DNA from 3 places in the Arthrobacter sp. ok909 genome. Region 2 is predicted to be linked to each of the others. Evidence: riboswitches for the same ligand, from Rfam matches in the RefSeq annotation. Region 2 holds a riboswitch; each other region holds the start of a gene.
What was found. Region 2 has a riboswitch for cyclic di-AMP ahead of BLR03_RS24130 (aggregation-promoting factor C-terminal-like domain-containing protein). Riboswitches for the same ligand answer to the same signal wherever they lie in the genome.

Region 1: linked by a shared signal. The riboswitch ahead of BLR03_RS07770 (NlpC/P60 family protein) and the one ahead of BLR03_RS24130 (aggregation-promoting factor C-terminal-like domain-containing protein) in region 2 are both predicted to bind cyclic di-AMP.
Region 3: linked by a shared signal. The riboswitch ahead of BLR03_RS10150 (NlpC/P60 family protein) and the one ahead of BLR03_RS24130 (aggregation-promoting factor C-terminal-like domain-containing protein) in region 2 are both predicted to bind cyclic di-AMP.

Annotation. Positions count from the first base shown of each region.
Region 1 is NZ_FNJS01000007.1:63,727-73,915, reverse strand. It holds gene BLR03_RS07800 (hypothetical protein) at 1-163, shown strand, start outside; gene BLR03_RS07795 (alpha-mannosidase) at 416-3,451, opposite strand; gene fdhD (formate dehydrogenase accessory sulfurtransferase FdhD) at 3,569-4,441, opposite strand; gene BLR03_RS07785 (molybdopterin molybdotransferase MoeA) at 4,564-6,261, opposite strand; gene BLR03_RS24350 (DUF6457 domain-containing protein) at 6,258-6,545, opposite strand; gene BLR03_RS07780 (molybdenum cofactor guanylyltransferase) at 6,567-7,304, opposite strand; gene BLR03_RS07775 (HNH endonuclease) at 7,446-7,946, opposite strand; gene BLR03_RS07770 (NlpC/P60 family protein) at 8,169-8,927, opposite strand; cyclic di-AMP (ydaO/yuaA leader) riboswitch at 9,223-9,406, opposite strand; gene BLR03_RS07765 (M23 family metallopeptidase) at 9,530-10,189, opposite strand, start outside.
Region 2 is NZ_FNJS01000033.1:27,728-37,916, reverse strand. It holds gene BLR03_RS19805 (winged helix-turn-helix domain-containing protein) at 1-542, opposite strand, end outside; gene BLR03_RS19800 (hypothetical protein) at 1,077-2,000, opposite strand; gene BLR03_RS19795 (response regulator transcription factor) at 2,250-2,990, shown strand; gene BLR03_RS19790 (sensor histidine kinase) at 2,994-4,658, shown strand; cyclic di-AMP (ydaO/yuaA leader) riboswitch at 4,838-4,995, shown strand; gene BLR03_RS24130 (aggregation-promoting factor C-terminal-like domain-containing protein) at 4,997-5,800, shown strand; gene BLR03_RS19780 (bifunctional glycosyltransferase family 2/GtrA family protein) at 5,957-7,441, shown strand; gene BLR03_RS19775 (glycosyltransferase family 39 protein) at 7,442-9,511, shown strand; gene BLR03_RS19770 (ArnT family glycosyltransferase) at 9,518-10,189, shown strand, end outside.
Region 3 is NZ_FNJS01000010.1:39,886-50,074, reverse strand. It holds gene BLR03_RS10160 (response regulator transcription factor) at 1-467, shown strand, start outside; gene BLR03_RS10155 (sensor histidine kinase) at 460-1,467, shown strand; gene BLR03_RS10150 (NlpC/P60 family protein) at 1,586-2,266, opposite strand; cyclic di-AMP (ydaO/yuaA leader) riboswitch at 2,271-2,471, opposite strand; gene BLR03_RS10145 (hypothetical protein) at 2,645-2,899, shown strand; gene BLR03_RS10140 (hypothetical protein) at 2,935-3,372, shown strand; gene BLR03_RS10135 (cation:proton antiporter) at 3,369-4,583, shown strand; gene BLR03_RS10130 (DNA alkylation repair protein) at 4,605-5,330, opposite strand; gene BLR03_RS10125 (hypothetical protein) at 5,446-6,072, shown strand; gene BLR03_RS10120 (glycoside hydrolase family 16 protein) at 6,281-7,432, shown strand; gene BLR03_RS10115 (aspartate/glutamate racemase family protein) at 7,449-8,078, opposite strand; gene BLR03_RS23945 (hypothetical protein) at 8,553-8,756, shown strand; gene BLR03_RS10105 (dienelactone hydrolase family protein) at 8,866-9,843, opposite strand; gene BLR03_RS10100 (hypothetical protein) at 9,929-10,138, opposite strand.

The sequences.
Region 1 (10,189 bases), on a different contig from region 2:
CCCCGCCTCCTTCGCCCCGGAAACCTGGACCCTCGCGCAGCAAACGGTCAACTATTTGGCCGTTGTGGGCTATGTCCTGGGGCTGGGCCTGTTCTGGTTCTCCGGGGTCGCTGCACAGGGGCCTGGTAACGCTCGCGCAACATTCCGCAAGAACAAAGGGTAGGGCATTCACAAAATCATTAGACCGTGAAAGAATCATGAATGTGTGAAAGCGACATTCGCTTTGTGTACGGAACTTAGCCGTGCGAAGCAGAGGCAGTCGCCCAAGCGCCATTGGGGGGATGAGTGGTAGCGGTCCGCATGGACCGCTCCCACTCAGCCTGTTTAACGGTGCTTTGGCCGGAACCCCGGTCGTTCCCGTTGCCCCAAAGGCAGCGCCACAGCGTCTCTTTGCCTCGCCTTCGGCGCACAAACCTCAGCGCACAAACCTCAGCGTGACCAGCTGGAACGGGCGCAGCGTGAGCTCGGCCGAATCAAGGGCAGCCGTCACGCCCGGCGCATCGACGGGCCGCTCCAGCAGGTCCACGGCGCGCACTCCGGTCAGCGGGAAGTTCGCCGTCACGAGGCCCGTGGACCGCTCCCCCAGTGATTCGTACAGCCTAACGATCACGTCGCCGGAGCCGTCCTCGGCGAGCTTGACGGCCTCGATGACGAGCGCTTCGTTGGACACGGTGAAGAGCGGTTCAACCCCGCGGGCTCCCCTTGCAAGCCGCGGTGCCAGGTTGGTGCGGTACCCCTCTTCGACGGCGTCGGCGATGCTGGCACCCGGCCGGATCGTGACCCGGAGCTCGTGCCTGCCCTGGTCCGCGCCGGGATCCGGAAACTTCGGCGCCCGCAGGAGCGAGACCCGCACTGTGGTGGTGGTCCCGCCGTCGTCCTCCCGGACGTTGCGGGTGACGTCGTGGCCATAGCTGGACGCGTTGGAAACGGCCACCCCGTAGCCGGGCTCGGCGACGTGGATCCAGCGGTGGGCGCAGATCTCGAATTTCGCCGCCTCCCACGACGTGTTGAGGTGCGTGGGGCGGAACACGTGCCCGAACTGCGTCTCCGCCGCAGAGCGGTCCGCCCGGACGTCCAGGGCAAAGCCGAGCTTGAGCAGCTTTTCGCTTTCCTGCCAGTCCACGACGGTGGAGATCGCCAGGGAGTCAGCACCGGCCGCGAGCGCAATCCGCTGGGTCACGGCCGAGGAGCCGGCCATCCGTTCCACCACGACGACGGCGTTCAGGCCTTCCGGACCGGGGCCGCGCTGCAGTGCGACCGATCGCGCCTCCACCAGCCGGACGACGTTCCTGCGGTAGAAGGCGTCGATGTCCCACGCGTCCCATTCATTCGGTGTGTCCCGGTGCAGCTCCAGGAGGTTGCCGGACTCCCCGGGAGCAATCGCCTCACGCCCGGTGGCATAGTCCATGAGCGAGGCGAGCAGTCCGTTGGCGTCCACCACGGCCCGGATGATGCCGTTGTCCAGGATGTAGCCGCCGTTCGCTTCCGTGACGGCCACCGGTTGCCCGGACGGGACCGGCTCGGCAGCGGCCAGGGCCGGCACGCCCTGGCGCTCGTGTGGGGCGGCATTGAGGAGGAATTCCCGGTTGCCGGTGCCAAGTGCCGCACCCGCGGCCTCGGTGATGATGGCTTCAAGACCGCGTTCGACGGCCGCGTAGTTGCGTTCGGCGTCCTGGTGGACCCACGCGATGGAACTGCCGGGCAGAATGTCGTGAAACTGCTGCAGCAGGACCAGCCGCCACAGCCGGTTGAGCTCCGCCGCCGGGTAGCTGTGCCCGGCACGCACTGCCGCGGTGGCACTCCAGAGTTCGGCCTCCCGGAGCAGGTGCTCGCTGCGCCGGTTCCCCCGTTTGGTCTTGGCCTGGCTGGTGTAGGTGCCGCGGTGCAGTTCCAGGTACATCTCGCCCACCCAGACCGGCAGGGGCTCATACTCGGCCTGGGCATGGGTGAAGAAGCTGGCTGCCGAGCCGATCCGCACCTTCGGGGATCCTTCCAGGTCCGCCGTGCGCTGCGCCGCGGCCAACATTTCGCGCGTGGGTCCCCCGCCGCCGTCGCCGTAGCCGAACGGAACCAGTGAGGTGGTTCCGCGTCCGTGGTCGCGGTAGTTGCGCTCCGCGTGTGCCAGGTCCCTGGCGCTGAGGTCGGAGTTGTAGCTGTCCACCGGCGGGAAATGCGTAAACACCCGGGTGCCGTCGATGCCCTCCCAGTTGAACGTGTGGTGCGGCATCCTGTTGACCTGGTTCCACGAGATCTTTTGGGTCAGGAACCAGCGGCTGCCTGCGGCCCTGATGATCTGCGGCAGCGCCGCTGAGTACCCGAACGTGTCCGGGAGCCACGCTTCCTGGCAGTCCACGCCGAACTCGGCCAGGAAGAAGTTCTTGCCCTCGAGGAACTGCCGTGCCATGGCCTCCCCGCCGGGCATATTGGAGTCAGATTCGACCCACATCCCGCCGACGGGAACGAACTGGCCGGCCCGGACCTTGTCCACGATGCGGCCGAAAAGCTCCGGATAGTACTCCTTCATCCACGCGAGCTGCTGGGCTGAGGAGCAGGAAAAGATGAAACCGGGGTCCTGGTCCATCAGCGCGACGACGTTGGAGAACGTTCGGGCGCACTTGCGGATGGTCTCCCGTACGGGCCACAGCCAGGCAGAGTCGATATGGGCATGCCCCGTGGCCACGAGCTGGTGCGCCGAGGCGTAGGCCGGCCGGGACAGGACGCCGGCGAGCGCGGCCCGGCCGGCCTCTGCGGTACCGGCCACGTCCTCGGGGTCCATGATGTCCAGCATGCGTTCGAGTGCCCGCAGGATCTCGTGGCGGCGGGGCAGCTCGGTGGGGAGCTCGTGCATGAGCCCGCTGAGCGTGAGGATGTCCTGTTGCAGCTCCCAGACCGTCTGGTTGAGCTCGGCGATGGCGATCCTGCCGAGTCGGTATTTCGGCTCGCTGCCGGACGTCGCCTTGTCGCCGTAGGGCGTGGCGGCGAAGGTCCAGTTCTGGGACAGGTCGGGGTTGGCCGCGGCTTCGACGTAGAAGTCAACGGCCATGCCGCCGCCCAAGAGCTTGAGCGGGATGTACTGGTTCCGTGGGGAAATCGCCTTGATGATGGTCCCGTCGGACCGCCAAGCGATGCCTTCGCACTGGAAGCCCGGGAGGTCGCCGCTGAACCCCAGGTCCACGAGGATTTCCACCGACGTGCCGTCCGCCGTACCCCAGGATTCCGGCACCTCGCCCTGCAGCCGGAGCCATTTGGTGCTCCACGGCCGGCCCCAGGCCGCGCCGTGTTCCTGCGGCGTGAACTCGTGCCGCAGGGCCTCCAGCGCGGGCACGGGCTCGTCCGGTGCGTCCCAGCTGCTCAGCGTCAGGGGCAGGGTGCGCGGGTAGACCGCGGGGGCGATGCGGTCACGCAAAAAGCGGTCCAGCCGGACTTCCGTAAGACGGCGGTCGTCGTGCAATGTGATCCTCTTCAGCGCTGGCGGGTCAGCGCTGGCGGGCCCGATTGACTCCAGTCAATGGATAAAATTTACGTCGCGGGGAACCTTTTGGCCAAGTGCCGCCGTCAGCCGGTCACGCTAGCCGGCTGCGGGTGCCGGAACGGCGACCCTGTGCTGGCCCGCGTAGATGTTCAGGCTGGTCTGGCGGCTAAACCCGGCCAGCGTCATCCCGCTGGCCTCGGCCAGCTCGACGGCCAGGCTGGAGGGTGCGCTGACGGCGGCGAGGACCGGGATTCCGGCGAGGGATGCCTTCTGGACGAGCTCGAATGAGGCCCTGCCGGAGACCTGCAGCACGGTTCCCCGGAGCGGTAGCAGGCCCTCGCGGAGCGCCCAGCCGACCACCTTGTCCACCGCGTTGTGCCGTCCGACATCTTCCCGGAGGCACAGCAGGTCCGCCGAGCCGTCGTCGGAGATCCTGAAGAGTCCGGCGGCATGCACTCCGCCGGTGACGTCAAAGACGTCCTGGGCGGACCGGAGGGCCTGCGGGAGGGCCGCCAGCGTCTCCACGGGGATGGTCAGCGGGTCCTCGGCCGGGCTGTAGTGGGAGGATTTGCGGACGGCGTCGATCGAGTCGGTCCCGCAGATGCCGCAGGAACTGGACGTGAAGACGTTGCGGCCCGTCTCCGGCCGGACGACGTCGGGCCGGAGCTGGGCCTCCACGACGTTGAAGGTCTGGACACCGTCGGCGTTTTCGCCCGCACAGAACCTGAGCGAAACCAGCTGCTCGGGGGTCCAGATGACCCCCTCCGAGACCAGGAACCCTGCGACGAGGTCGAAGTCGTTGCCCGGCGTCCGCATGGTGACGGAGAAGGACATGCTTCCGATCCGGATTTCCAGCGGTTCCTCAACGGCGAGGACGTCTTCCCGGTGGCGGACGGGGAATTCGAGGGCCTGCGGGGAACCGTCGAGGACAATCTTGTGCACCTTGCGGCGCTGTGTCACGCGGCCCATCCGATACTCCTAAGCAACATGGTGTGAGATTTTCTTGGTCGTTACGTTGGTTCCATCATTGCAAGCGCCCGACCCTGAAGCCAGCGCGGCAGAGGCCGGGGGCCGGGGTTGGCCCTCGAAATTCAGCCCAGGAGGGCGCTCCAGTCCACCGGCCCGTCGCTGGCCGAGGTTTTCCTGGCTGTCCGCTTCGGCGCCGGCTTGGGTGCGCCGGAGGCCGCCGCGGCGTCCGGGAGTGGTGTGCCCCATGGAAGCGCGAACGCGGGGACCAGTTCCCCCAACTGGACGCCGTGGGGCGGGACCACCAGTACGCCGTCGGCCGCGGCGAGGCCCCGCATCATGCCCGGGCCGGTGTGTTGCGCCGGGGATGCCATGCCGTACACCAGCCGGAAGGGCATGAGGCGAGTCCGGCCGGGATCGGCGTCAATTGTTGAACCGCAGGGGACCTCGCTGAGCGGCGGAATAGAGCCGTGGCCCAGGGCCGCGAGGAGGGGGGCTCCGATGGTGGACAGAGCCATCATGGCCGCGAGCGGGTTCCCCGGCAGGCCGAGGATGTACCTGCCGTCGGGCAGCTCGGCGAGCACGGCAGGGTGGCCGGGCCGCATCGCGATCCCGTCGATCAGCAGGCGGCCGCCGAGCTCGTCCACCGAACGCCGGAGGTGGTCAGTTCCGGAACGGCCCGTGCCGCCGGTGGTGATCACGACGTCGGCGGGCAGGCTTTCAGCGGCAGGATCGGCAGCCGGAGCAGCGGACCTGCCGCCGGGCGCGTCGCGGAACGGGATGTCTGACGCGCTGCTTGACTGGCTGCTTGACGGACCGCTTGACTGGCCGCCGCCCGCGGGGACGGGCTCCCCGTCCTCAAGCGCGGCGAGCCATTCGGTGTAGGTATCGCCGATTTTCATCTCTTCGGTACAGATGCCGCCGAGCATCCCCACCGCTGCCGCCAGTTGGGGACCGAACGTATCCCGAACTTGCCCGGGCGCCGGCAGTCCGGACGTCACCACCTCGGAGCCGGTGAGGACGAGGCGGACCAGGGCCTTGCCGAGCACGGGCAGCGTGTCGTTCCCGGCCAGCGCGGCGAGGGCCAGGTGAGCCGGATTCAGGACGGTGCCACGTTTGATCAGAACATCTCCGGCGGCCGCTTCTTCGCCGGCTTTCCTGATGTGGTCACCATTTCGCGGATCCCCCGGCTTCGCACTGCCGCCCAGCTTCAGGACGGGCAGTCCGTCCTCGTCGGTGCCGATGACGCCGCTTTCACTGCGCAGCACCGCCTTGGCCCCATCGGGGATGAGGCCGCCGGTGGCAATCCGGCTGGCCTGGTGCGGCGCCAGCCGCTGGTTGGGCTCGGCCAGGATCCACGGACCGCTGCCGTTGACGGCCCAGCCGTCCATGGCGGAGGAGGCGTAGTGCGGCATGTCCTGCAGGGCAACCACGTCCGCTGCCAGGGTCCGACCCAGGGCCTGCCGAAGCGGCACGGGGGCGGCAGGGATGGGAGTGGCACAGTCGAAGGCGAGCTGCCGGGCCTCCAGCCATGTGTGGGCCAGATGCCGGTGCTGTACGTCGGCACCGTCCTGGCCGGCACCGTCCTGGCCGGCACTGTCCGGTTCGGCGGCGTCGTGACCGGCAATGTCCGGCCCGCCAATGTCCTGGCCAGCAGAGTCCGGCCCGGCAGAGTCCGGTGCGGGAGCGTCCAGGGCACCGGCTTGGGGGTCGCCGGGGACGGCCTCCAGGCCGTCCTCAAGGTTGTCCCCGACGCCGTCAGCGACGTTATCCCCGCGGGGGACGCTGGCGGGTCCGCTGCCGTCTGGGGCCGCAGGCGTCATGCCCCGGAAGCTTCGGCGGCTGCATAGTCTGTGGCGAGCCGGCGGGCTACGGCCATGGCGGCCTGCATGGACGAGGCGTCCGAGGCCTTCCCGGAGCCGGAAGCCAGGCCTGCTGCAAAGCCTGCGATGAACGTGGTCAGCGGAGCCGCCGGTCGCACCACCGAGTGCGCGGCTACGCCTGCCAGGGCAAGGACCTCGTTCACGTCAATCTCAACGCCTTCCAACTCCAGGGCCTGGAGCAGGGCACGGCACCAGTCTTCAAGCGTTTCATCCTGGCTTTTCACCGTTTGCCTCCATGGTCGAGTTCAGCTGGGGAGTTCCGGCCCGGAACCCGGACCGGGGTCTGAAATCCTGCCGGATACCCCTAGCGCGGAAGCGTCATCCCAGGTGTCAACGTCATCCGTGGAACCGGGGGGAACGCGAACTTCCCGCACGTCCAGCCTAGCAAGAAGGGCGAAGACGGACGCGTTTTCCAGGCTGCCCGCACGCGCGGCGTCCGCGGCACTTCGTTGTAGCGCAGCCGTGCCATAAAGCCCGGCGAGCGGCTGCTTCCGGCCGTCGGCCGACACGGCCATGACGCCGTCGCCCGCCTGCCCCGGCTGATCCGCGGCTGGCGCCGCGTCCCCGGCCTCTGCCAGGTTCTCGGTCGCCGTTTCAGTCACTGCCTCCGCCAGCATCTCCGCCAGCGTCCCGGCCAGGGCGCGGACCGCGGCGGCCGAGCGGGGCATGTCACAGGCCAGGACAAGGGTGAACGGCGCGGGAGCGCCGGCGTCGGAGCGGCCGGCGTGCTCGGCGGCCAGCGCGTTCAGTCCCGCGGCGATCGCGGCGGCGGGCCCCGCGAACGCCGGGTCTTCCCGGCAGTTCAGGGTCCCGGCGGGCAGGTCCCCGGGGTCAGGACCGACGACGACGACGCGGCGGGCACCGCCCGCGGCGCGCAGCGACCGCTCAAGCAGGGTGGCGCCGTCGTAAGTCAGCCGCGACTTGGGCACACCGCCCAGGCGGGCCGACCTTCCGCCGGCGAGAATGATGGCATCGAACTCCACCGGATCAGCCTAGCGCGGCGCGAGCTGCCCGGAGGCTCGGGCGCCACGGGCGGGGCCCGGGGTCGCGGCCATGGCCACGGCCACGGCCACGGTTAGGGCAGCAGCCGGGGCAGCGGTTCAAGCGGTAGGTCAAGAGGTAGGTCAGGCGGCCGATTCCGGCAGCAGGAACGGATCCCACGCGGGGGTAGGCTTCTCGAGTTCCTTGATCTGCCAGATGGTGCCCTTCGGGGGACCTGGTACAAATCCGAGTTTCCAGCCCATCTCTGCCGGCGTGTGGTCGCCCTTGGCATTGTTGCAGCGCAGGCAGGCGGCCACGAGGTTCTCCCAAGAATCGGCGCCGCCACGGGACTTGGGCTGGACGTGATCGATCGTGTGGGCTGCCTTGCCGCAGTACGCGCAGTGGTGGGCATCGCGGCGGAGCACGCCGCGGCGGCTGACCGCCGTCATCGTGTTGTACCGCGGCCGGATGTAGCGGTTCAGGAGGATCACGGACGGGCGGCCCAGTATGTCCTGCGGGCCGACAACGGGGTCGTCCCCTTCAGCCACCACGCTTGCCTTTCCGGTCAGGACAAGGACGAGCGCCCGGCGGAAGGTGATGACCGCCAGCGGTTCATATCCAGCATTCAGAACGAGAGTGCGCATCCGCATACCTCTTCACGGCCGCACCCGCCAGGGGCACGAGGGCCGGCTGCCCTGTGCATGGTCGGGCTATGGATCGACAAGACAAGAGTAAACACTCAACTGCCAGATCACCGAATGTTTTTTCGGCGGTGCGGCCCCCAGCGCGGAAAATTCATGCCCCGGTAACACGAAAGACCCCCGCCTCAAGAGGCGGGGGTCTTTGAAAGTGCGGGGGGCTTGCGCCTAGCCGCCGACGCGGATGAAGACCGGGCCGGAACCGACGTTCACGCTGTAGAGAGCGGTGGTGCCGCCGTTCCAGCCGCCGTGGACTGCCATGCCGTTGCCGACGTAGACAGCGATGTGGGGCATGCCCACGCCACCGTTCTGGTAGTAGGCGAGGTCGCCCGGACGAGCTTCGGCGGCGCTCACGGTGCGGCCGAGGGACAGGTAACCTGCCGGCCAGCCGTGGTAGTGGATACCGGCCGCGGCCAGGGCGTTGGTGGCAAGGGCGGTGCAGTCCTGCGCCACGCCGAGCTGTGCATAGGCGGCGGCAGCGATAGTTGCACCGGCGCCGCTTCCGATTCCGGCAGGGGCCAGGGCAGCTGCGCCGCCGTTGACGCCGGCCTGGGCGCCGCCGGCCTGGGTGGCTGCGGCGGTCTGGACCTGCACGACGGGCTTGGGAGCCTCGACGACGGGAGCCGGCGACGTGGTCACGGCGGGCTTCTCGTAGGAAATCGCAATGGTGGAAGCAGCCGAAATCGTGGCCGGAGCCGACGACTGGACTTCCAGGGCGGAAGCGGAGGTGGATTCGCGCTGAACATTGGTCTCAGCAGCGTTGGCTGCGATTCCGCTGGTCAGAACCAGACCGGAAGCTGCGGCGATGACCGCGGCCTGACGGCCCATGCCGCCGGCGTTGTCGCCGACTGCCTTGGCAATAACAGCCAGCGAGTTGGTCTTGGTGACCTCGGCGCGGTGCCGTGCAACGGTTGCACGAGTAGTCATTAAGTTCTCTCTTTCGTGATCCTTGGACCGCGCGTTTTTGGGCGCGGGCTGAGGACGCTCCGGCATCTTGGGGGTACGCCGGATCGCCCCGAAATGGGTTACTTAGCGAAGGGTGTACTGCGAAGACGCGCCAAAAGCGGGAACTGCATGCTGTCCGGACTCGGTGGAGAATGAGCCAGCGGAACGTGATCCCATCCGGGCGCCGGCAAGGGCGGCACGTGATGTGGATGTCAGCGGGCTCAAAAGAGCCGCGCCAGTGCGCATACGCGCAGCATTGTGGCGTGAAGACACGAAAGTAGCCTCTCCCAATGCCTACGAGGTGAGCTGTCGGATTCGGATGGGAGTCACCCGGCCGCGCTGCTTCCTGGGAAGCGTTGCGACTTAACCCCTAGGCCTTCTTTCGAAGGCCAAAATTGGTTCCCCCGCCCCTGCCAGACGATGTAATGCGAACGGACCTTGAGCGGTGGCAGAGCTAGGCAATCCACTCAAGAGCGCCAACTTCGGAAAAGTTGGCGTGCTTCAAACTCTACAGGACTCCGGACCCAATGTCACATTCAGATCACGGCGTGTCCCGGGAATTTGAGAGTTGTCCATCGTCTTTATTAGAGCCAGCCGAGGGGGTCAACGACGTCGCCGTTGACCATCACTTCAAAGTGGAGGTGGCAGCCCGTGGAGGCGCCGGTGGTCCCGCTCAGCGCGACGATATCGCCGCGGGAGACCTTCTGGCCGACCTTCACCGAGGACGACGACAGGTGGTTGTACGTGGTCTCCAGACCGTTGCCGTGGTCAATGACCACACGGTTGCCGCCGCCGTAGGGGTGCCATCCGTTGAAGGTCACGGTGCCGCTGGCGGCGGCGTGGACCGGCGTGCCGCACTGGGCGGCGAAATCCTGGCCGCGGTGAAACTCCCCCGGACCGCCCGTGATGGGGCTCACACGGTAGCCGAACGGCGATGCCGTGATCAGTTGGTCCAGCGGCGGACCCAGCGTGCCGGCTGAAGCCGCGCGGGTGATGCTGCCGACGGACTGGGCGCTCAGCAGTTGCTTGAGCTTCCCGTCCGGGTCGCCTTTGGTGGCGACGGCCGTCCGGCTGAAATCGAGCTTTGCGGCGGCGGCAGCCGTGACATCCGGCTGCGCTGCGGCCGAGACCGTGCCCGATCCGTCCGCGTTCGAGGCCATGACCGGGCTGGTAACGGGGACCGTCACCGTGAGTACCAGACCAGCCGCGGCCAGTGCGATGCCGGCCTTCTGCCCCACGCCGCT
Region 2 (10,189 bases):
GGCCGCGGATCCTGCGGCTGCTGCAGGCGGGCGGTCTCGGTACGCTGGCGGGCAGCGGCGGTGGGGTCGCCGAACGTCGAACGGACGACGTCGAGGGCGGAACCCGGGGCGCTGGCCGGCGCGACGGCGACGGCGGCGTAGCTTTCGGCGCCGGCAACAAGGGACTGGGCGTAGGCCCGGATCTCCTGGGCAAGCTTGGCGATCGAAGTGCCGGCGGCGGCCGCGGTTTCCTCGTCGATCCCCATGTACAGCACGAAGCCGCGGGCGACGTTGTCGCTGGGGGCCGGACGGACCGCGCTGCCGGCACCCGGAGCGATCACGGGAGTGGGTGCCGTGGCGGGGGCGGGCGGAACGGCGCGCAGCTGACCGTAGGAGTCAGGGTTGTAGCCCTGGGCTGCATATCCGGGGGCAGGGAAGGTGCCGGCGGAACCGGCGGGCGCGAATGCGGAGCGGCCACCAAAGCCCTGGCGGATCCCGGAGGTCTGGCCGGCCTTGCTGGCGTTACGGACGGAGATGTGGACGTATCCGGATGCAACTGACATGGAATGCTTACCTCAATGTGAATGGCCGTCATCGCGGCTCGAATGCTACTTTCCCCGCAATGAAAACTGGGGAGGGGCGCCCGACTCTGGGCTGGGGGGCGAATGCCTAGAAACTCTTGGGGTGTAAAAGTTAGGCGTGCATTCGACAACAGCGCATCTCGGTACCAGCGGGTGTGCTGACCCAGGAAGCTGCAGTTGCAGGTGCTGTTGAGTTCTTGTTCACAATTGAAGTGTGCAACGTAACAATGCGAACGTGCAAGTAACAATGGACCGCAGGTTCCACATAGTGAGACGAATTCCGGAAGTGTAGTGCAAATCACAATTTGGCGCACGTAATAAAATAACAAGCGTTTTTTTGACTCAGCGGTCGGCAAGCGCTTCACTCCGAATTATGTTCGACCAGAGTCGCTGAACCGCGGAAATCGTTCACAGCAGGTCGAATCGGCAAAACCCGGCGTTCCCGCCGTCGCAGTCCACAGAGTGGGCGTGTTGCCGGGCCCGTCGGACCCGGCAACAGGGGGCGCCCCGGCGGGGTCAGTTGGACTGGCCGGTGGAGGTCGCCGCCACCACCATGACGGACGTTGCAGTGTAGCCGGAGCCATCTTTGGCCGCTACGATCCGCACCGTCCCGCCGGCGACGATGTCCGTCACGCTCAGCTGGGTGCCCGTGCCGCCGCCTGCCTGCTGGCGCCGCTGTTGCAGATTGCTCACCACCACGTCACTACCCAGTGCATAGCTGCGCGTGAACCCGTCGCTGCTCTTAACCGTGACGGAGGACGCACTGACCTCGCTCACCGTCCCCATCTGCTCGGCCATGGTGACGTAGGCGCTTCCCTGCAGCACGACGTATTCAGCGTGCACGGCTGAGTTAAGCCCGCCCATTCCACCGGGCGCGAAGTTGCCTGGACCGCCCTGCCCGGACATTCCGCCGCCCGCGGCTCCGCCCTGAGCGGATCCCGGCATGCCCGGGGCGAAACCCTGGGCGCCGGAGCCCTGGCCGCCGGCTAGCCCGCCCGCCGTGCCAGCCGCTGCCGCAGAACTTGAGGTAAGGGCGTAGACGCCCGCCCCGGCGCCGACCGCCAGGACTGCTGCCGCCCCGGCGACGGCGAGGCCCCGCTTGAGCGTCCAGGGCTTGGCCACAGAGGCGTTTTTGGATCCGGCTCCGGGGGCACCCCAGCCGGCGGATGGAGGGGACGGCAGTTCCTGCCGGGGCATGCCCCAGGCCGGGGACGAGGCCGGAACGGTCGAATCGGCGGAGGGCGCGCCCCAGCCGGGGGTAGCGGCGTCGCCGCGCTGACCGGCGGGGTTCTGCGAGGCGTCGTAGTGCGAGGCGTCGTACGGCGGGGTGTCATGCTGCCACGCTGTTTGAGGCCCGACTCCCTGGGGCGTCGTGACGGGCGCGGGCGCCGTGGGTTCAGGAACTGGGCCGGAACCGGCTCCGGGATGCTGACCGCTCATGGTGTTTCTCCTTCAGGATGCGGATCGATGTTCACCCCAGAGTGCTGAGCGATCCTGTGCCTGCGCTGTGCGGGCCGACAGCCCCGCCTGTGACCTTCCGGCTGACCACAAGGCCGGGCGGCGACCCACACTTCCTCCAAAGCAGCCCGGACAGCCCCGGAAAGGCGTTCAGCTCGCTAGGCTGGGATTCACAGGTGCCGCACAGGGTCCCCAAAGCCCCGCCTAACCGGCAGATCGGAGAGTTGTCCCATGGCCACTTCGCACTCCATGACCAACAACCTTCCCCAGCTCACGCATCCGGACGGCTCCCCCATCCGCGCGCTGGTGGTGGACGATGAGCCCAGCCTCTCCGAGCTCATGAGCATGGGCCTGCGGATGGCCGGCTGGTCCGTGGCCGTGGCGGCCGACGGGCCCAGCGCGGTCCGGCTTGCCAAAGAGTTCCGCCCCGACGTGCTGGTGCTGGACGTGATGCTTCCCGGATTCGACGGCGTCGAGCTGCTCAGCCGGATCCGCGCCTTCGCGCCGGAGGTTCCGGCACTGTTCCTCACCGCCAAGGATGCCGTCCAGGACCGCATCACCGGCCTGGCGGCCGGCGGCGATGACTACGTCACGAAGCCGTTCAGCATGGAAGAGGTCCTGCTGCGCCTGCACCGGCTGGTCCAGCGCTCCGGGGTGGCCGCCATGGACACCGCCGAACTCGTGGTGGGCGACCTTGTGCTCAATGTCGATACCCGCGAAGTCACCCGGGCCGGCGAGGAGCTGCATCTGACCGCCACGCAGTTCGAACTGCTGCGCTACCTCATGGAGAACCCCAAGCGGGTGATCAGCAAGGCCCAGATCCTGGACCGGGTCTGGGACTATGACTTCGGCGGTCAGGCGAACATCGTGGAACTCTACATCTCGTACCTCCGCAAGAAGGTGGACGCCAACCACGTGCCCATGATCCACACGGTGCGCGGCGCCGGCTACGTCCTGAAGCCGGCGGACTGATCCGTGCCCACCCTTTCCGGCGTCACCCGCGTCCCCGGGCGCGACTGGCGCAACCCGTCCACGTGGCATTTGCGCACCCGGCTGGTCCTCGTTGCCATGGGGCTGCTCGTGGCCATCTGCGGCGCTGTGGGGCTGTTCAGCTATGCCTCCATGGACCTCTTCCTGACCCGGCAGCTCGATGACCAGCTCGGCGAAGCATCGCACCGCTCCAGCGAGTTCGGCCGGCCCGTCCCCGGCAGCTCGGGGGGCCGCCCCGACCCCCTCGAGGCCCGGGGGCAGGGCATCGGAACGCTCAACGCCCGCTTGGCGGACGGCGAGGTCAGCAGCGCCGGATTCCTGGCCGGGGACGCCACCCGCAAGAGCCTCTCCCCCGACGACAACGCCGTCCTCCTCACCCTGGCCCCGAACGGTGTGCCGGTGGACCGGACGCTCTCGGCCGGCGCGTACCGGCTCATGGCCGTGCGTGCACCGTATGGCGACGTGATTGTCACCGGCCTCCCGCTGGCGGAAAAGCAGGACACCCTGGCCTCGCTGGTGTGGACCATGGTGGTGGTGTCCGCAGGCGGGCTGGTGCTGATCGGCCTCGCCGGCACGGCGGTGATCCGGCGGACCATGAAGCCGCTGGAGCAGCTCTCCGAGGTGGCCACCAAGGTTTCCCGCCTCCCGCTGGACGCCGGCGAGGTGGCGCTCGGGGTGCGTGTCCCGGCGTCGGCCGCCCACCCCGGCACAGAAGTGGGCAGCGTGGGCTACGCGCTGAACCAGATGCTGGACAACGTCTCCAACGCCCTCGAGGCGCGGCAGGAAAGCGAGATGAAGGTGCGGCAGTTCGTCGCGGATGCCTCGCACGAACTCCGCACTCCGCTCACGGCGATCCGCGGTTACACGGAGCTGATGCGGATGACCGAGCATTTCACGCCCGACGGCGAGAAATCCCTGGCCCGTGTCCAAAGCCAATCCGAGCGGATGACCACCCTGGTGGAGGACCTGCTGCTGCTGGCGCGACTGGACGAGGGGCAGCCGCTCAAGGTCGCCGACGTCGACCTCACCCAGCTGGCCGTCGAGACCGTGAGCGATGAGAAGGTCATGGCCCCGGACCGGATCTGGCAGCTGGAACTGCCGGATGAGCCGGTGGTGGTGCGCGGCGATGCGGCCCAGCTTCACCAGGTCCTCGCCAATCTCCTGTCCAATGCGCGCAAGCACACGGAACCGGGGACCAAAGTGGTAACCGGCGTCATGCGTTCGGCGGACGGCAGCGCCGTGGTTACCGTGACGGACAACGGCAGCGGCATCGCCCCCGAATTCGTCGGCCGGGTCTTCGCCCGCTTCGCGCGGGCTGACGCGTCGCGCACCAATCCTGCGGCCAGTTCCGAAGCCAGCCCTGCGGCAGCGACGGCGGGGGCCCGGTCCGGGTCCGCTGCCCGCGGCGCTTCCGGCTCTTCCACCGGTCCTCTTTCCGGCTCTGTCTCCGGCAGATCCGGGGGTGCGGCCGGCAGCAATGGCAGTGGACATGCCACGGCGCCCGCACAGACGTCCGAGGGCACCAGCGGGCTGGGCTTGTCCATTGTCCAGTCGATCGTGGAAGCCCACGGGGGGACCGTCGAGGTCACGTCCCGGCCGGGCCGGACGGAGTTCGCTGTACGCCTCCCGGCCGTGCCGCCGTCGGCGTAACCGGCGCCGGGGCTACAGGTCGGCTACAGGAACCCGCGGGGGAATCTCGCGCAATGCGACACGCCGCCCCTGTGACTCCCGTTACCCAAATGTGACTTAAGTTCAGTAGTCCTGTACCGTTTTTCGAGTGCGGCCTCCATTTGTGCCGCATATCCGGATGGACGCCAAACTCTGCCGCTTCCCGGATTCCGCTGGACCAGGCAGAGGCGGGGGACCCAGAGTTCCCGGGCATTCTGCACACATGCGCCCTTGGGGTGAAGCCGACACGTGATATTCCGTGCGGCCGGATGACCTCATCCGAACCCGACAGCTAACTCCGCAGGCGTTGAGAGGCCATCATGACTGAATTCCAGGTACAAACGCGCCCTGACGGCGTTTCACATTCCCGCGCCGGCAAGTCGCGCCACCGTGCCGCACCGGCCCCGCAGGCATCCGTCCTGTCGCGGCTGGCCACCGGGCTCGGCATCACCGGACGCCGCGCCGCAGTGGTCACCGCCGCCTGCGCAGTACTGGTGGCTGGCGGCGCCGCCGCCAGCCAGGCCGCCGAGCCGGGCAGCTACGGGGCGACTGTTGCGAGCTCCCAAACGGCCACCATGGCCGATCCCCTGGCCAAGCTGAACTTTGAGCGGGTCCGGGTCGCCGCGCCGGCAGCTGCAGCGCCCAGCGGCGCGGTACCTCAGATCTCGGAGGTCAAGGCCACCGAAGCACCGGCACCCGCCCCCGCCGCTGCTGCCCCGGCCGCACCGGCCCCGGCGGCAGCCCCCGCGCCCGCTCCAGCAGCGGCCCCCGTTCCCGCAGCGGCTCCCGCGCCGGCACCGGCGCCGGTCGCCATCGACGACCCCGCCGGGGCACAGGCCTACGCCGCGGCCCAGCTGGGCAGCTATGGCTGGGCGCCCGGCGAGATGCAGTGCCTACAGAAGCTCTGGACCAAGGAATCGGACTGGAAGACGACTGCCACGAACGCCAGCAGCGGCGCCTACGGTGTGGTCCAGTCCCTGCCCGCCTCGAAGATGGCGAGCGCCGGCGCGGACTACATGACCAACTACCGGACCCAAATCAACTGGGGCCTGAACTACGTCAAGTCGCGCTACGGCTCCCCCTGTGGTGCACTGAACTTCCACCTGTCCCACAACTGGTACTAAGCCGGCATCACCAGCCAGCAGCGCCCAGGAGGCCCCGGATCCATAGCGATCCGGGGCCTCCTGCGCGCGTGCCCCGGCTGCACCGGGCCGGACTTCCACAGCCCCCGCACAGCTTGACCCTAAAGCCCTCATATGGGCCGCCGGGAAAGTTGAGGCATGACGTTCACAGACCAGGCCTCAGGAACCCTGCCACACTCCACGGCGACGCCGGCCGGTCCGGCAGCACCCGCCGCACCTTCCGGGCTTGCCGTGGCCGACGCGCCCGCCCCGGCCCGGTTCGGCGGGCCGCTCACCGCCGCCGGCGGCCGGCGCTCAGCTATTGACACACGCACCAGCACGCCGCTGCTGGACGTCACCATCCCGGTCTTCAACGAGGAGCGGGACCTCGAAGCGTGCCTGCGCCGGCTCCACGCCTATCTTCTTGGCTCCTTCCCGCACTCCTTCCGGATCACGGTGGCGGACAACGCCAGCACCGACGGAACGCTCAAGACGGCGGAGCGCGTGGCCCGCGAGTTCCGCGAGGTGTACGTGGTCCATATGGCCGAAAAAGGCCGAGGAAATGCGCTGCGCAAGGTATGGCTTGCCTCACCGTCGCCGCTCCTGGCATACATGGACGTGGACCTTTCCACCGATCTGGCGGCGCTCGGCCCCCTCCTTGCCCCGCTCATTTCGGGGCACTCCGACCTCGCGATCGGGACCCGGCTGGCCCGCAACTCGCGCGTGGTCCGCGGGCCGAAGCGGGAATTCATCTCGCGCAGCTACAACTTCCTGCTGCAGTCCTTCATGGGCGCCCACTTCAGCGACGCCCAGTGCGGCTTCAAGGCAATCCGCGCGGACGTAGCCCGGCAACTGCTCCCGCACACTTTGGACAACGCCTGGTTCTTCGACACCGAACTGCTGGTCCTGGCCGAAAAGTGCGGCCTGCGCGTCCACGAGGTCCCGGTGGACTGGACCGACGACCCGGATACCAGCGTGGACATCGTCCAGACCGCCATCGCGGACCTGCGCGGCATGGCACGGCTGAGCCGGGACCTGGTCTCGGGCCGGATCCCGGTTCCCGAACTGCGCGCCGCCCTCGCCCGCGGACCGCTTCCTGCTTCCTCGCGGGCCCAGGAACAAAGCCCCGGCGGAAGCCTCTTTGGACAGCTCGTCCGCTTCGGCAGCATCGGGGTGGCCTCCACCCTGGCATACCTGGTGATCTTCCTGCTCTGCCGCGGCATCATGGACCCGCAACTGGCAAATTTCCTCGCCTTGCTCACCACCGCCGTGGCCAATACCGCGGCTAACCGGCGTTTCACGTTCGGCATCCAGGGCAGCAGCCAGGCGGCACGCCACCACTTCGAGGGCCTGCTGGTCTTCGGGATCGGCCTGGCCCTGACCTCGGGCGCCCTCGCCCTGGTTCACAACGCATCAGGAGGGGCACCGGACCGCTGGCTTGAACTGGTCACCGTCACCGCCGCCAACCTCGCCGCCACAGCCGTCAAATTCCTGCTCTTCCGTCTGGTGGTGTTCCGTCACCGGCCCGTCACCGCAGTTCCCGGCAGCACCGGCACTCTTCCCGTGCCCGCCACCACCGCCGGCATTGCTCCAGCGCCCGCTGCCAACGATGCTTCCCTTTCCCGCACAGAAACGGCCCAGTAAATGACGTCAACCATTAGCCCCACCGCCGGAGCCCAGGCGGGCTCCCCCGCCGGCACGCCGGCACTCCAGGAATCCCCTGCCACGGCACTCGAGCCAGGCGGGACGGCGCCACAGCCGCCCGCATCCCGCCCGCCCGCATCCCGGAACCGTCGGGAACTCCTGGTGTTCGGACCGCAGCCCCACTGGGTGCGGCCCTCGGCAGCTCTGCTCCTGGCCATCACCGCCGTGTTGTACCTCTGGAACCTGGAAGCCACCGGCTACGCCAATTCCTTCTACGCCGCGGCGATCCAGGCCGGGACCAAGGACTGGACCGCGCTGCTGTTCGGCTCCCTCGACGCCGGGAACGCCATCACTGTGGACAAGCCGCCGGCCGCCCTGTGGATCCCGGCCCTCGCCGGGCGAATCTTCGGTTTCTCGGCACTGAGCATGCTCATTCCCCAGGCACTGATGGGAGTGGCCGCCGTCGCGCTTCTCTACCTGACCGTCAAGCGGGTGGCTGGGCCGGCCGCGGGCCTGCTGGCCGGCGGCGCCCTCGCGCTGACCCCCGTGGCCGCCCTCATGTTCCGGTTCAACAACCCGGACGCCATGCTTACCCTGTGCCTGGTGCTGGCCGCCTACCTCACCACCCGCGCCATCGAGAAGGCCAGCTGGAAATGGCTCGCCGCCGCCGGCGCGGTGATCGGCCTGGCGTTCCTGTCCAAGATGCTGCAGGGCTTCCTGATTGTGCCGGGACTGGCCCTGGCCTACCTGTGGGCGGCGCCCACCACCCTGGGCCGCCGGCTCCTGCACCTGCTGGCCGCAGCCGCGGGGATCGCCGTCGTGGCCGGAAGCTACATTGTCCTGTTCCAGCTGACCCCGGCCTCGGCCCGGCCGTACATGGCCGGTTCGGAGACCAACAGCTTCCTGGAACTCACGTTCGGGTACAACGGCCTGGGGCGGATCACCGGGTCCGGCGGAGGCATGCCCGGCGGAGGCAACATGGGCGGCAACGCCGGAGGCCCGGGCGGCAACGGTAACGTCGGCTTCGGTGGCGCGGCCGGGATCGCCCGGATGTTCGGGACCAGTTTCGGCGGCGAGGTGTCCTGGCTCCTGCCGGCGGCCCTGATCCTACTGGCCGCCGGGCTGTGGTTCACCCGGCGCGAGGCCCGGACGTCAAGGACCCGTGCGGCGCTCCTGCTGTGGGGCGGCTGGCTGGCGGTGACGGCCGGGATCTTCAGCTTCATGAGCGGCACCGTGCACCCGTACTACGCCGTGGCGCTGGCCCCCGCGGTCGCAGCCCTGGCGGGCATCGGCGCCGTGGAACTGTGGCGGGGCCTGGCCTACTGGCCCGCACGGATTGTCCTGGCCGTGACGGTACTGGCCACCTCAGTCTGGTCCGCCGTGCTCCTTGGCCGCGACCCGTCCTGGCTTCCCTGGCTCCGGGTGATCGTCGTGGTCCTGGGCGTCCTGGCGGCCGTGGCGCTGCTCCTGCGGGTGGACAGCCTCGCGGGGCTTCCGGCCCGGTTCCGCAAGGCCGCCACGGCCGGCGTCGTGGTTCTGTCCCTGCTCGCCGGCGGACTCGGCAGCACCGCATGGACGCTGGCAACGGTGGCCCAGCCGCACTCCGGTTCGATTCCCACGTCCGGGCCCACCGCGACCGCGATGGGCGGCGGCTTCGGGATTGCAGGCAGGGCATTCGGTGACCGCGTGAACGCCGACACCAGCGGCGCGCCCGGGGCGCTCGGCGGACCCGGCGAGGCAACGGCCCCGGCCGAGCTGACGACCCTGCTGAAGTCCTCCGGTGCCAAGTGGTCCGCGATTGTCTCCGGCGCCACCCAGGCCGCAAGCCTGGAACTCGCCACGGGCACCAGCGTGATCGCGCTCGGCGGCTGGAACGGCGGAGATCCCTACCCGACACTCGCGCAGTTCCAGGCGATGGTGGACCGCGGCGAGATCGGCTACTTCATCTCCGGCGGCATGGGCGGCATGGGCGGGGGCCGCGGCGGCAACTCCGAGGTCGCCGCTTGGGTCGAGGCCAACTTCCAGGCCCAGACCGTGGGCAACGCCACCGTCTACAAGCTGGGGGCATAGGGCGCCATGACTGACACCCTGAACCCCAGGACGGGCCGAACGCCGGGCCGCACGCCGGGACCGGAGGGGCCGCAAGCCCCGCACCTCCCACAGGTCCCGCCGCACCAGCAGCTCCCGAAGTCCCCGGTGTCGCCCGAGTCCCCGAAGTCCCCGGACTCGCCGGCACCCCGGGCGGCTGGCGCTGCACGCCGCGGCCCCGGAGCCTGGCGGCCGCGGCTGGAACTGACTGCCCTGCTGGTGGCCACGGCCGTGCTGAACCTGTGGAATCTGGGGGCCTCCGGCTGGGCCAACGCTTTTTACTCCGCCGCGGCCCAGGCCGGGTCACAGGACTGGACGGCCTGGTTCTTTGGCTCCTCTGACGCCGCCAACGCCATCACCGTGGACAAGCCGCCGGCGTCGCTGTGGGTGATGGGGCTCTCGGTGCGGCTCTTCGGGCTCAGCCCGTGGAGCATCCTCGTGCCGCAGGCGCTCATGGGGGTGGGCACGGTCTGGCTCGTGTACCTGGCCGTCCGCCGGGCCGCGGCCCCTGCCACGGCCGATCCCCGCCTGGCCCACCGGGCCGGGCTCCTGGCCGCTGCGGTCATGGCGCTGTCCCCGGTGGCGGTGCTGATGTTCCGCTTCAACAACCCCGACGCCCTGCTGGTGCTCCTGATGACCGCGGCCGCCTACGCCGTGTTG
Region 3 (10,189 bases), on a different contig from region 2:
CCTTGCGGTCCAAAGGCATCGGCACGCCCATCCTGATCCTGACCGCGCTGGGCGACGCAGAGGAGAAAGTCAGGGGTCTGGACGCCGGCGCCAACGACTACGTGACCAAACCGTTCGACGCCGGCGAACTGGCGGCACGACTGCGCGCACTGACGCGCACCTATGCCGCCGTGCCGGCACCGCTGAGCATCGGGGACTGGGAACTTGACCCGGCGCAGCGCTCGATCCGCTCGGTCTACGGGCACACGGTGTCGCTGACCGCAAAGGAAGGACAGCTGCTGGCAGCCCTGGCCGCGGAACCCGACCGGGTCTTCACCCGGGACGAACTCCTGTCAGCGCACTTCCATGCCTCCGACCAGCCCGGGGTGATCGATACCTACGTCCACCACTTGCGCCGGAAGATCTCCAAGGCCGTCATCCGCACCGTACACGGCGTCGGCTACCAGATCGGCGATGCCCATGAGTAACGGCGGGGGCGCCGGCGAAACCCCGGACCACTCCACACTGCGCAAGGCCTCCCTCAAGGTCGCCTTGCGGATCAGCGCCGCCTGCGCGGTCATGGTCCTTGGACTCCTCGCCGCCACGGCCCTGTACCTCGTCAACCAGCTGGCCCATCCTGAAGTTCCGCGTTCGGCATCGGCCGGGACGGCCTACGCCTACCTGGATTCCCGGGACGTGCTCGAAGCCATGCTCATCGCCGGGGTCGCGGGAATCGTGCTGGCGGGCATCGTCGGATGGCTCAGCGCGCGCAGCGCCATCCGCCCCCTCGGCGACGCCCTGGCCCGGCAACGGCGCTTCGTCCAGGACGCCAGCCATGAACTGCGCACCCCCTTGACCATTCTGGACACCCGGATCCAGCTTGCCCAGCGCAACACCGAGCCCGGCTCCAAACAGGCCCAGGACCTGGCCCGGATCCGGGAGGACGCGGCAACGCTGACCGGGATCGTCAACGAACTGCTCCTGGCGGCCACCACCGACGCCCCTGACCGCTCGGCAGCGCCTGCCGACCTCGCCGGCACCGCCTCCGGCGTCGCCGAGGGCCTGCGGCTGGTCGCGGAGCAACGGGACGTGCGCCTGGACTTCTCCGCCGATGCCCGGCCGCTGGCCCGGATCGACGCCAACGCCTTGCGCCGCGCCGTCCTGGCCCTGGCGGACAACGCCCTCTCCCACACCCCGCCGGGCGGCCGTGTGACCATCACGACGGCGATCGAGCAAAACCGCGCGGTCATCACGGTGGCTGACACGGGGACCGGGATCACCGGCGTGGACCAGGCCCGGATCTTTGACCGCTTCGTGCGGACCGCCAGCACCGGAGGAACGCAGGGACAACGGAGCTTTGGCATCGGCTTGGCCCTGGTCCGGGAAATCGCAGTGGCTGCCGGAGGTGCCGTCGAGGTTGCCTCCACCGGCAGCGCCGGCACCGTCATGAAGATGACGCTTCCGCTCGCCGCCGTCGGGAATCCCTAGGAATCCGTGAGAATCCGGGCAAGGGAAAGACCGGCGATCGCTTGCCCCCAAGGGAAAATCGATCGCCGGTCTTTCCGGACTGGATGGCCCCGGGAGGGCTGTCTGGCCCCTACGGGGTTTAGGCGCGGACGAAGGTCACGCCGCCGGTCGCGGTGAGCCAGGACAGCGGGTGCACGATCGTCTGGTTGGCGCCGTTCATGCCGCCGCTGATCACCTGGCCGTTGCCGGCGTAGATGCCGACGTGGCCGGACTGGACCACCATGTCACCGGGCTGCGGGGCCGCCACAACGGTTCCGAGGCCAAGGAAGGCCCGGGGCCCGATGTCGCCGACGGGCTTACCGGCCGCGCCAAGGGCCTTTTCCACCATCGCGGTGCAGTCCTGGGTGATGCCCAGCTGGCTGTACGCGGCAGAAAGCATGATGGCGTTGCGGCCGCCTGCAGCCGGTGCCGCGGCCGGGGCGGGCGCCGCCGGAGCTGCCTGCACCTGCACGGACGGCGCAGCGGCCACCTTGGGTGCTGCCGCCGGCGCTGCTGCGGGAGCAGCGGCAACGGGCTTGGGCTGTTCGATGACCGGCGCTGCGACAGAGCTCACTGCGGGGCGGTCGAAGCTGATCTTGACGCTTGAATCGGCGCTGACGGGCGCGCTGAGAAGTCCCTTGACGTCTGCGGCGGAGGCCGGAGCAGAGTCCCGCTGCAGGGGTGCCGGGGCTGCGTTGGCGGCCATTCCGCTGGTAAGAACCAGGCCGGATGCGGCGGCGAGGACGGCGGCATGGCGCGCAAAAGTATTGATTGAAGACATGGATGTAGCCTCTCCCAGTGCCTGCGAGGTGAGCTGTCGGATTCGGATGGGAGTCACCCGGCCGCACTCCCGGGCCCGTCGTTGCGGGCACTGTGCGGCTTCACCCCAAGGCCTGCGTATCAGCAGGCCAAAAGTGGTTTCCCCGTCTCTGCCGGTCGTTGGTGCGAGTTACCCCCGGGCCGCGGCAGAGTTAGGCAATCGGCTGGGGAGCGCCCGTATCGGAGACAACAGGCACTTATCCACCGTAGCGCGAACCGCAGGCGAATGTCACATTCAGGTAACGGGCCACGGTGCGGTCCGGCAGTTGCCCATAGGGCGGCGCAGCTTTTCGACCATAAGATGATGCCATCAGCACCACCTTGGAAGCGGAGGCCCGAAATGAACAGCCACTGTGTCGCCATCTGCCAGTTGAGCAACCAGCCCCAGGAGGATTTCGACGTCAATACCGAACTGCTGATCCTGGACGGCCCGGACGTCCATGTGTCCACATGGGATGCGGAGCCACGGGACGGCGGCTTCGACGAACACGTCCTGAACGACCGGGTGGACGCCCTCGGGTTCATGGTTGTCAGCGACTGGGCCTTCCTGGACGGCAAGGCCTACGCGGTGGTGGAACGGCGGTCAGGAACGTAGGGGCGCTGCACCCTCCACGGGACTAGTCTCATTCCATGACAAAGGATTCGGACAAGGGCCATGACGGGAACCCGGTGCTCTGGCACGGGGAGCCCGAGGAACACGACTATCCGGCTGCCGGTCGTTATCTCTCGCTGCTCACCGACGATGCCAGGGCCGCCGCCATCGTGGAGTCGTTGCGCCTGGCGCCGGTAACCCATCACGTGGCCAAGGATATCCTGCGGGCCTCAGGCCTGCCGCTCCTGACCCGGGACAACCCCCATGTGGCCTCCGACCTGGCCAAGATTGCCGACGGCCGTCCGCTCTCCCCCGTCCTCCTGGTCCGCGGGGACCTCGACGCCGGAGTCGCGGCCCAGATTGCCGACGGCTATCACCGGGTCTGCGCTTCCTACCTCACGGACGAGAACACCGACATTCCGGTGAAGCTTGTTGCCCCGATTGGCCCGGGGCCGTCCCGCAGTCTCGAGCCATGACTTTCCTGACCCTGGCGCTGATCGCCGTCGTCGCCTTGGCTGGTCCCTTGCTCGCGCTGCCGGTGCACTGGCGGCTGCCGGTGGTACTGGGCGAACTGCTGGCCGGGATCGCGATCGGACGGACGGGCCTGGGCCTGGTGAACCCGGCAGATCCTACGTTCAGCTTCCTGGCTAACATCGGGTTTGCGCTGATGATGTTCGTGGCCGGAACTCATGTTCCCGTGCGGGATCCTCAAATTCGCTCCGCCCTCGGCAAAGGCACGCGCCGGGCCGTAGCGGCCGCAGCGGCCGCAGTGGTCGTCGGGACCGGCATCGGCCTGCTCTTCGGGACTGGACATGCTCCCCTCTACGTCGTGCTGCTGGCGTCCTCCTCGGCCGCGCTGGTCCTCCCGATCGTCGATTCTCTGCGCCTCGGCGGACCCGACGTCGTTTCCATGACCGCACAGGTGGCGATCGCGGACATAGCCTGCATTGTGGCGCTGCCGCTCCTGGTGGATCCGCCGCACGCAGGCCGGGCGGCCCTGACCGTACTCACCGTGGCGGGCTGCGCTGTGGGGCTTTTCTTCGTACTCCGATGGCTGGAGAGCACGGGAATCCGCGGCCACGTGCACCAACTCTCGGAAAACCGCAAGTTTGCCCTGGAGCTGAGGATCCAGTTGGCGGTGCTGTTTGCCCTGGCCGGTGTCGCGACTTTCGGCAATGTGTCCGTGATGATGGCGGGCTTTTCCTTCGGCCTGGTGGTGGCGGCCGTCGGCGAACCGAGACGGCTGGCCCGGCAACTTTTTGCCCTCAGCGACGGCTTCCTGGGTCCGCTGTTCTTCGTCTGGCTGGGCGCATCCCTCACGCTCAAGGACCTGGCCGGGCATCCGGACATGATTGCGCTCGGTCTCGCGCTGGGAGCCGGAACGTTGCTGGCGCATGCCGGTTTGGCGCTCCTGGGGCTCCCCCTGCCGCTCGGCGTGTTGTCGGCGGCCCAGCTCGGCGTGCCGGTGGCAGCTGCGAGTATCGGCACGCAGCTTGACGTACTGTTCCCCGGCGAGGCAGCAGCCCTGCTGATGGGTGCGTTGATCACAATCGCCGCAAGCGCCGTGGCCGGGTCTCGGGCAGCCAAGAGGTTCACGCTGCCCGCGAAGGCCGGCGGCGGGTCAAGCGAAGCCGGCAGCACCGCCGGCCAAGGTGATCCAGGCGATCCAAGCGCTCCGAAACACTGAACGAGACTGGGTAAGGAAACATCACCCTCCGACGGGCGTGAACTGTAGCTCGGGTCTCCTCTTGGCCATTTCCGCCAGGACCCGCGTTACGGCGGCCCGGACGGCCGCGGCGTCTTCGTCTGTGTCGCGGTCGGATCTGGCGCCGTCGGCGTCCGTGTCGGCGTCGAACGTGAAACCCGGCACGTCCTCGCCGAGCACCGCGCGCGCGTGGCGGACAAACCTGTCCCAATCCCCGGCGCCGGCGCGCAGCGCCATCAGCGGCGAAAGCAGCGCGGCCCGGCGCAGCCAGGGATCGGGCTCGCGCACCCACCGGTCCAGCACGCTGACAGCCCGCACCCTGCCCAGGACGTCCAGACCGTCCACGAGCGGCCCGACGACGTCGACGGCGAGCGGATCCACGAGGTCCGGCAGCCGAGCCTCCCGGATGAAGCCCTCCAACCGGGTGAGATCCGAGTTAGTCAACAGCTTCACGTTGTCCTGCAGCAGCACCACCGCTGCCAGGCGGCGCTCGAAGACCGGCACGGCCCACAGTTCGGAACTCAGTGCCGTGATCTCATCATGCGCGAGTCCGGAATACCGGCGGCCGGCATCCCGGACGGTCCCGCGCACGGCCCCCACGGAGGCGCCGTAGAAACCGAGGCCACCGCCCCCAGGATTCCTTCCCAGCCCGTACCGCAGCGCCTCCGCACGGCTCCAGGAGCCTTCCCGCTGCAGCGCGAGGTCAATGAATTCGCCAGCATCACTCACGGGTCCATTCTTTCCCCTCGGGGCGCGGGCGGGAAAACGCGGAATCGCGCTCCGGCGGCTGCGCCTACCTAGACTGATTGGGACAGGTTTCCGATCGAAAGCGGTTCTCGCAGCCATGCACACCACCACCAGGCACCCCAAGCTGGCCCTTGCCGTCGCACTTTCCGCCGTGACGTTGGGGGTGGCGTCGTGTGCTGCTTCCGGGCCGTCCCCCGAGGTGCCCGCGACGTCAGCGGCGCCGACGACCTCCCCGGCCTCCGCCGCCGATTTTGGCCTCGACATCGCAGGGGCTCCCGGCCGGATCGCCCAGGCCGGTCTCTCGGTGCTCACAGCCGAGGGGAACGTGGACCATTACCATGCGCATCTGGACGTGCTGAAGGACGGCAAGGCCGTAGCTGTGCCGGCCAACATCGGCATCACGGCCGGCCCGGACAACAGGGCCAACGGCATCTCCGCGCTGCACACCCACGACACCACCGGCGTGGTCCACATCGAGTCCCCCACTGCCGGCCAGGTCTTTACTCTCGGGCAGCTCTTCACGGAATGGGGCGTCCTTGGAGGCAGCGGCGCCCCGGGTACCGGGACGGGATCGCTGGACGGCTGGACCCTCTACGTGAACGGCCAGAAGTACGGCTCCGGCATCCGGGACCTCCCGTTGAAGGCACACGACGAGATCGTCCTAAGCTATGGCACTCCCCCGGCAAAGATCCCGGCCGCCTACGAGTTTCCGTCTGGAGAATGAGGGGCGCGGGGCCGCCGCGTCCGATCAAGCCGCGCGACTCCGGCACTTGCGGCGACACGCACAGGTTTGCGGGCCAAGGTAACGATCCAGTAACGTAGGCGACTGGCCGCGAAGGCCTGGCCCGAACGCAGGGTCCCGGACTGGCCCTTGCCGGGCCCGGTTGCGCCGTTCGGCGCCTGCTCGCCCGTGCCCTTGCGGCAGGGGCCGGATGAAGCTTCCCGCACTGGCCGCCGCCCTGGCAGCGACGGTTGTGTGCGCCAGTCACCAAGCCCGGAGGGGTCCGTTGTTCACGAAATCACCGTCCAAAGATGCACAGTCCAAAGAAGCACAGTTCAAGACGACACACTTCAACAAAATCGCCATTGCGCTGACCATGGGCGCACTGTCCCTGACCGGGTGCGGCGCTGCTCCAACGGCAGGAGCCGCAGCCCTTTCCCCGGCCAGCGAGGCCTCACGTCCTGCCGTGGCGTCGACGCCGTCGGCGGCCGCAGCGACTAAGGCGCCTGCCACCGGGTCTGCACTGAAGCCGGTCGGCGGGACGGCCACTGCAGCAGCAGATCCCGGGATTGTGGCGGCGCCGGCAGCCCCCGCCACACCCGCAGCCGCGCCGGTCGATGCGCCCGCCGCGGGTGCCGCGCCGGCGGCAGCCGCCGCGGGTTCGACGCCGGCCGCACCGGTTTCCGCCCAGGCCGCCGTCGCCGCCACCGGCGACGGTTTGCAGGCCGCCACGGCCCGCGGCTGGGGTGCGGTTGTCGCGGGCGACGAGTTCTCCAACACGGGCGCCCCTGACTCCACCAAGTGGAGCGTCTTCAACGGAACCGGACATGCCGGAAAGGGCCTCCGCAGCCCGCAGGCCTGGTCGGTTGCCAATGGCGTGGCCACGGTCAGCGGCAACTCGGCCGGCACCACGGGCGGCATGTCGGCCAAATTTGCCGAGCAGAAGTACGGCAAGTGGGAAACGCGCATGCGGACCAACGCCCGGGACCCGAAGTACCACCCCGTGCTGATCCTGTGGCCCAGCAACAACGCCTCCACCAACTGCGCCGAGATCGACTACGCCGAGGGCAGCACCAACACCGCCCAGATCAAGTTCTTCCTGCACTATGCCTGCAGCGGCTCGAACTTCCAGACGGCTGCGGCCACGACCATCGACACCACTCAATGGCACAACTACGCCGTCGAGTGGACTCCTGCCGGCATCACCGGCTACATCGACGGCGTGAAGACCTTCTCCGACACGAACCCGGCGCACCTGCCCTCCGTGGGCATGCACCAGACGCTGCAGTTGGACTGGTTCCCTGACGGATCAGCCACGAAGCCTTCACAGATGCAGGTCGACTGGGTCCGCGTCTACAAGTAGGCCTCGGTTGCCGGATTCAAACCTTCTGGAGTTCGCGGGCAACCACCGCTGAGACGAGCATAGAGCCGGCCGCCGTCACGGCGTCGATGACCGGCACCCCGAGCCGACGGCGGAGCACGTCCGCCATGCCGATGCTGCTCAGCCCCGTGCTCGCCTGGACAATGACGTCGGCGCCGGCATCAACCAGCATGTGGGCCGCGGCGAGGGCATCGAAAATCCCGGCGGGCATCAGGAACGCATCGGGCGTTTCGAGCCGCCCTCCGCCGTCAATGAGCAGCATGCGGTCGCCCAACGAATCCGCGATCGGGCCCGGCACATGGGCACCCAGTCCCAGGACCCCGATCCTTCCGCCGAACGTCAGTGCGGCGGCCGCGGCTGCGGCGCCCGCCCCGATGACCGGGATATCCACGGCCGCCCGGGTTGCGGCCAGCCCCGGGTCCGACGTGCAACTGATAATCAGGGCGTCGGCCTGCCCGGCCATTTCCTGCGCCAACTGGACCACCTTGGGGGCTGCGGTCTCGAGCGACGCCTGATCGTAGACGCCGGACGGCTGGTCCGGAATGCAGCGGGAGCTGACGGTGAAGCCGAATGCTTCCTGCAGGAGCTTCCCGTGGGTTTGGAGCAGGCGGCGGTCCGACGTCGTCATTACCCGGATCAGTCCAACATGAATGACGCACTACCTTTCCGAACGGATACCTTGCTGCGAGGCTACTCGGCGAGTATTTCCATGTGTTTTCGGGGAGATGACCAATGCAAGCGCTGCCGGCATTTTGGACGTGGCGATCGCGGATGCGGGGCCGCTCAGGGCCTCGACGACGTAACCTGCGCATGAGCTTGGCAAAAACTTCGCTTCCACTGGGGAAGCGCGTCCGTCGCCGTTGTATCGTGTGTCTCGGTGGTCCGCCTTCGGATCCGGGTCCCATACCCGGGATGGGGGGAAGGCGGAAGACCGGTTCCGGGCTCAGCCGGAACGTTGATCAAAGGAATTGCCATGTCGGTGGGGCCGTCGTCAACTCCAGAGCGACCGGAGGACCAGGATCGCGATGACCTGGCATCCGGCGCAGAGCATGCCGCTGGTGCGGCCGGAATCCGACATCAGGCCGCCAGAATCATCGAAGCCGTGCTTGCCGACACTACGCCGGAGCACAACCGCGCCAGGGAGCTGCTCCGCCGGCAGCTTGACGCCCATCCCGGACACCCGGAACGGGCGTTGGTGGAACACCTTGCCGCATTGAAGGCTGTGGCTGGGAAGTCTGACGAGACGCATGGAGGGACGTTTGACGCGTCGTACCGGCTCGAGCAGGACGCCACCATCGGAGAGTAAGCTCCGCTGCGGTGGCTCTCCTCGTGTCTGTTATGCCCTGAGGCTGGAATGAACTGCCGGCGCTGGTTCAAGGAGCCCGGAATGATGACCGGCTGAGGTAGCCATGCCCTCAGACATACTTGCTGAACCAGGCCAGGGTATCGTTCCAGGCGGCGGTGGCCTGCTCCTGGTTGTAACGCTCCCCGGTGTCATTGTGGAAGGCGTGGTCCACGCCGGGATAGACCTTGAGCTCATGCCGGACCTCGGTATTGGCCAGAGCATCCCGGAGCGCCGGCATGGCGCCGGTGATCCGCTGGTCCAGTTCGGCGTAGACACCAAAGACGGACGCCTTGATGGCCGCCACCTTGTCCAGATCGGGCGCGGGTCCGTAGAACGCGGACGTAGCCTTCAAACTGGGGAGCGCCGTCGCCGCCTGCCAGGTGATACCCCCGCCAAAGCAGAAACCGTTCATGGCGATCCGTCCCTGGTCGACGAAGTCCTGGGCACTCAGATAGTCGAAGGCCGCGGCGAAGTCGGAGACGTGCCGCCGGGCTCCGGCCTGGATCAGCGCTCCCGGGACGGCGTCCGGGTCCATGCTCGCCGTTCCGCCTTCCCGGCTCAGCAAGTCCAAGGCCAGTGCCGCAAACCCGGCCTTGGCGAAGCGGCGCGCCACGTCCTGGATATGCGGGGTCAGCCCGCGGTTCTCGTGGCAGATCAGCACCGCCGGTCCAGCCGGACCATGATCAGGCCGCGCAAGGTAGCCGCTGATACCGGTGCCGCCAGCGGTGAACCGCACCGTCGCCGTCGTGAGTCCGGCCGCTCCCTCGGGGACGGACAACGGACTCTTGGCCCCCGGTACCGCACCCGCGGACGACGCCCGTTGCCCCGACACGGCCGAGGACCTAGCCGGCGTCGGCATGGGGTCCGTGCTGCGCGGAACTTCGTCGGGCGTGCAGCCGACCAGGAGCATCGCTGCCGAGGCTGTCGCCATGCTGCCTGTAATGAACGCCACCCGGCGTGTGAACGTGCGTTGGCTCATGGCGCCGGCGCGGTAATCGTCGAAGAATTCCTCAATCAGATACTTCTCAAACTTGCCAAGCTGGATCATGGTGGACCTCCTGGACTTTGCCGTTCATCCTCCTCCGAAGGCCGACTCCCGGCAAGTGATGCGGCTCAGCGTGAGGCCAGCCCTATCAGTCCACGGGCCGCGTGGGCTGATCCGGCCGGCGCCCCGACAACGACTGCACCGTCTCTGCGATCCCCACGTTTTCTCGTTCAAGCTCTTCCATGTACGGCCGTCCGTCTGTTATGAGGCCGTCCCCGGACTCATGGAACAACGCAGCTGCTGCCTCGAGGTCGCGGTCATTGATCGCAGCCAGCAGGCGTTGGATGACTTCGCTCATGTGATCGCTCCTCCCCGCGGCAGGCGAACCCCCACCCGCGGTCCCCTGGCC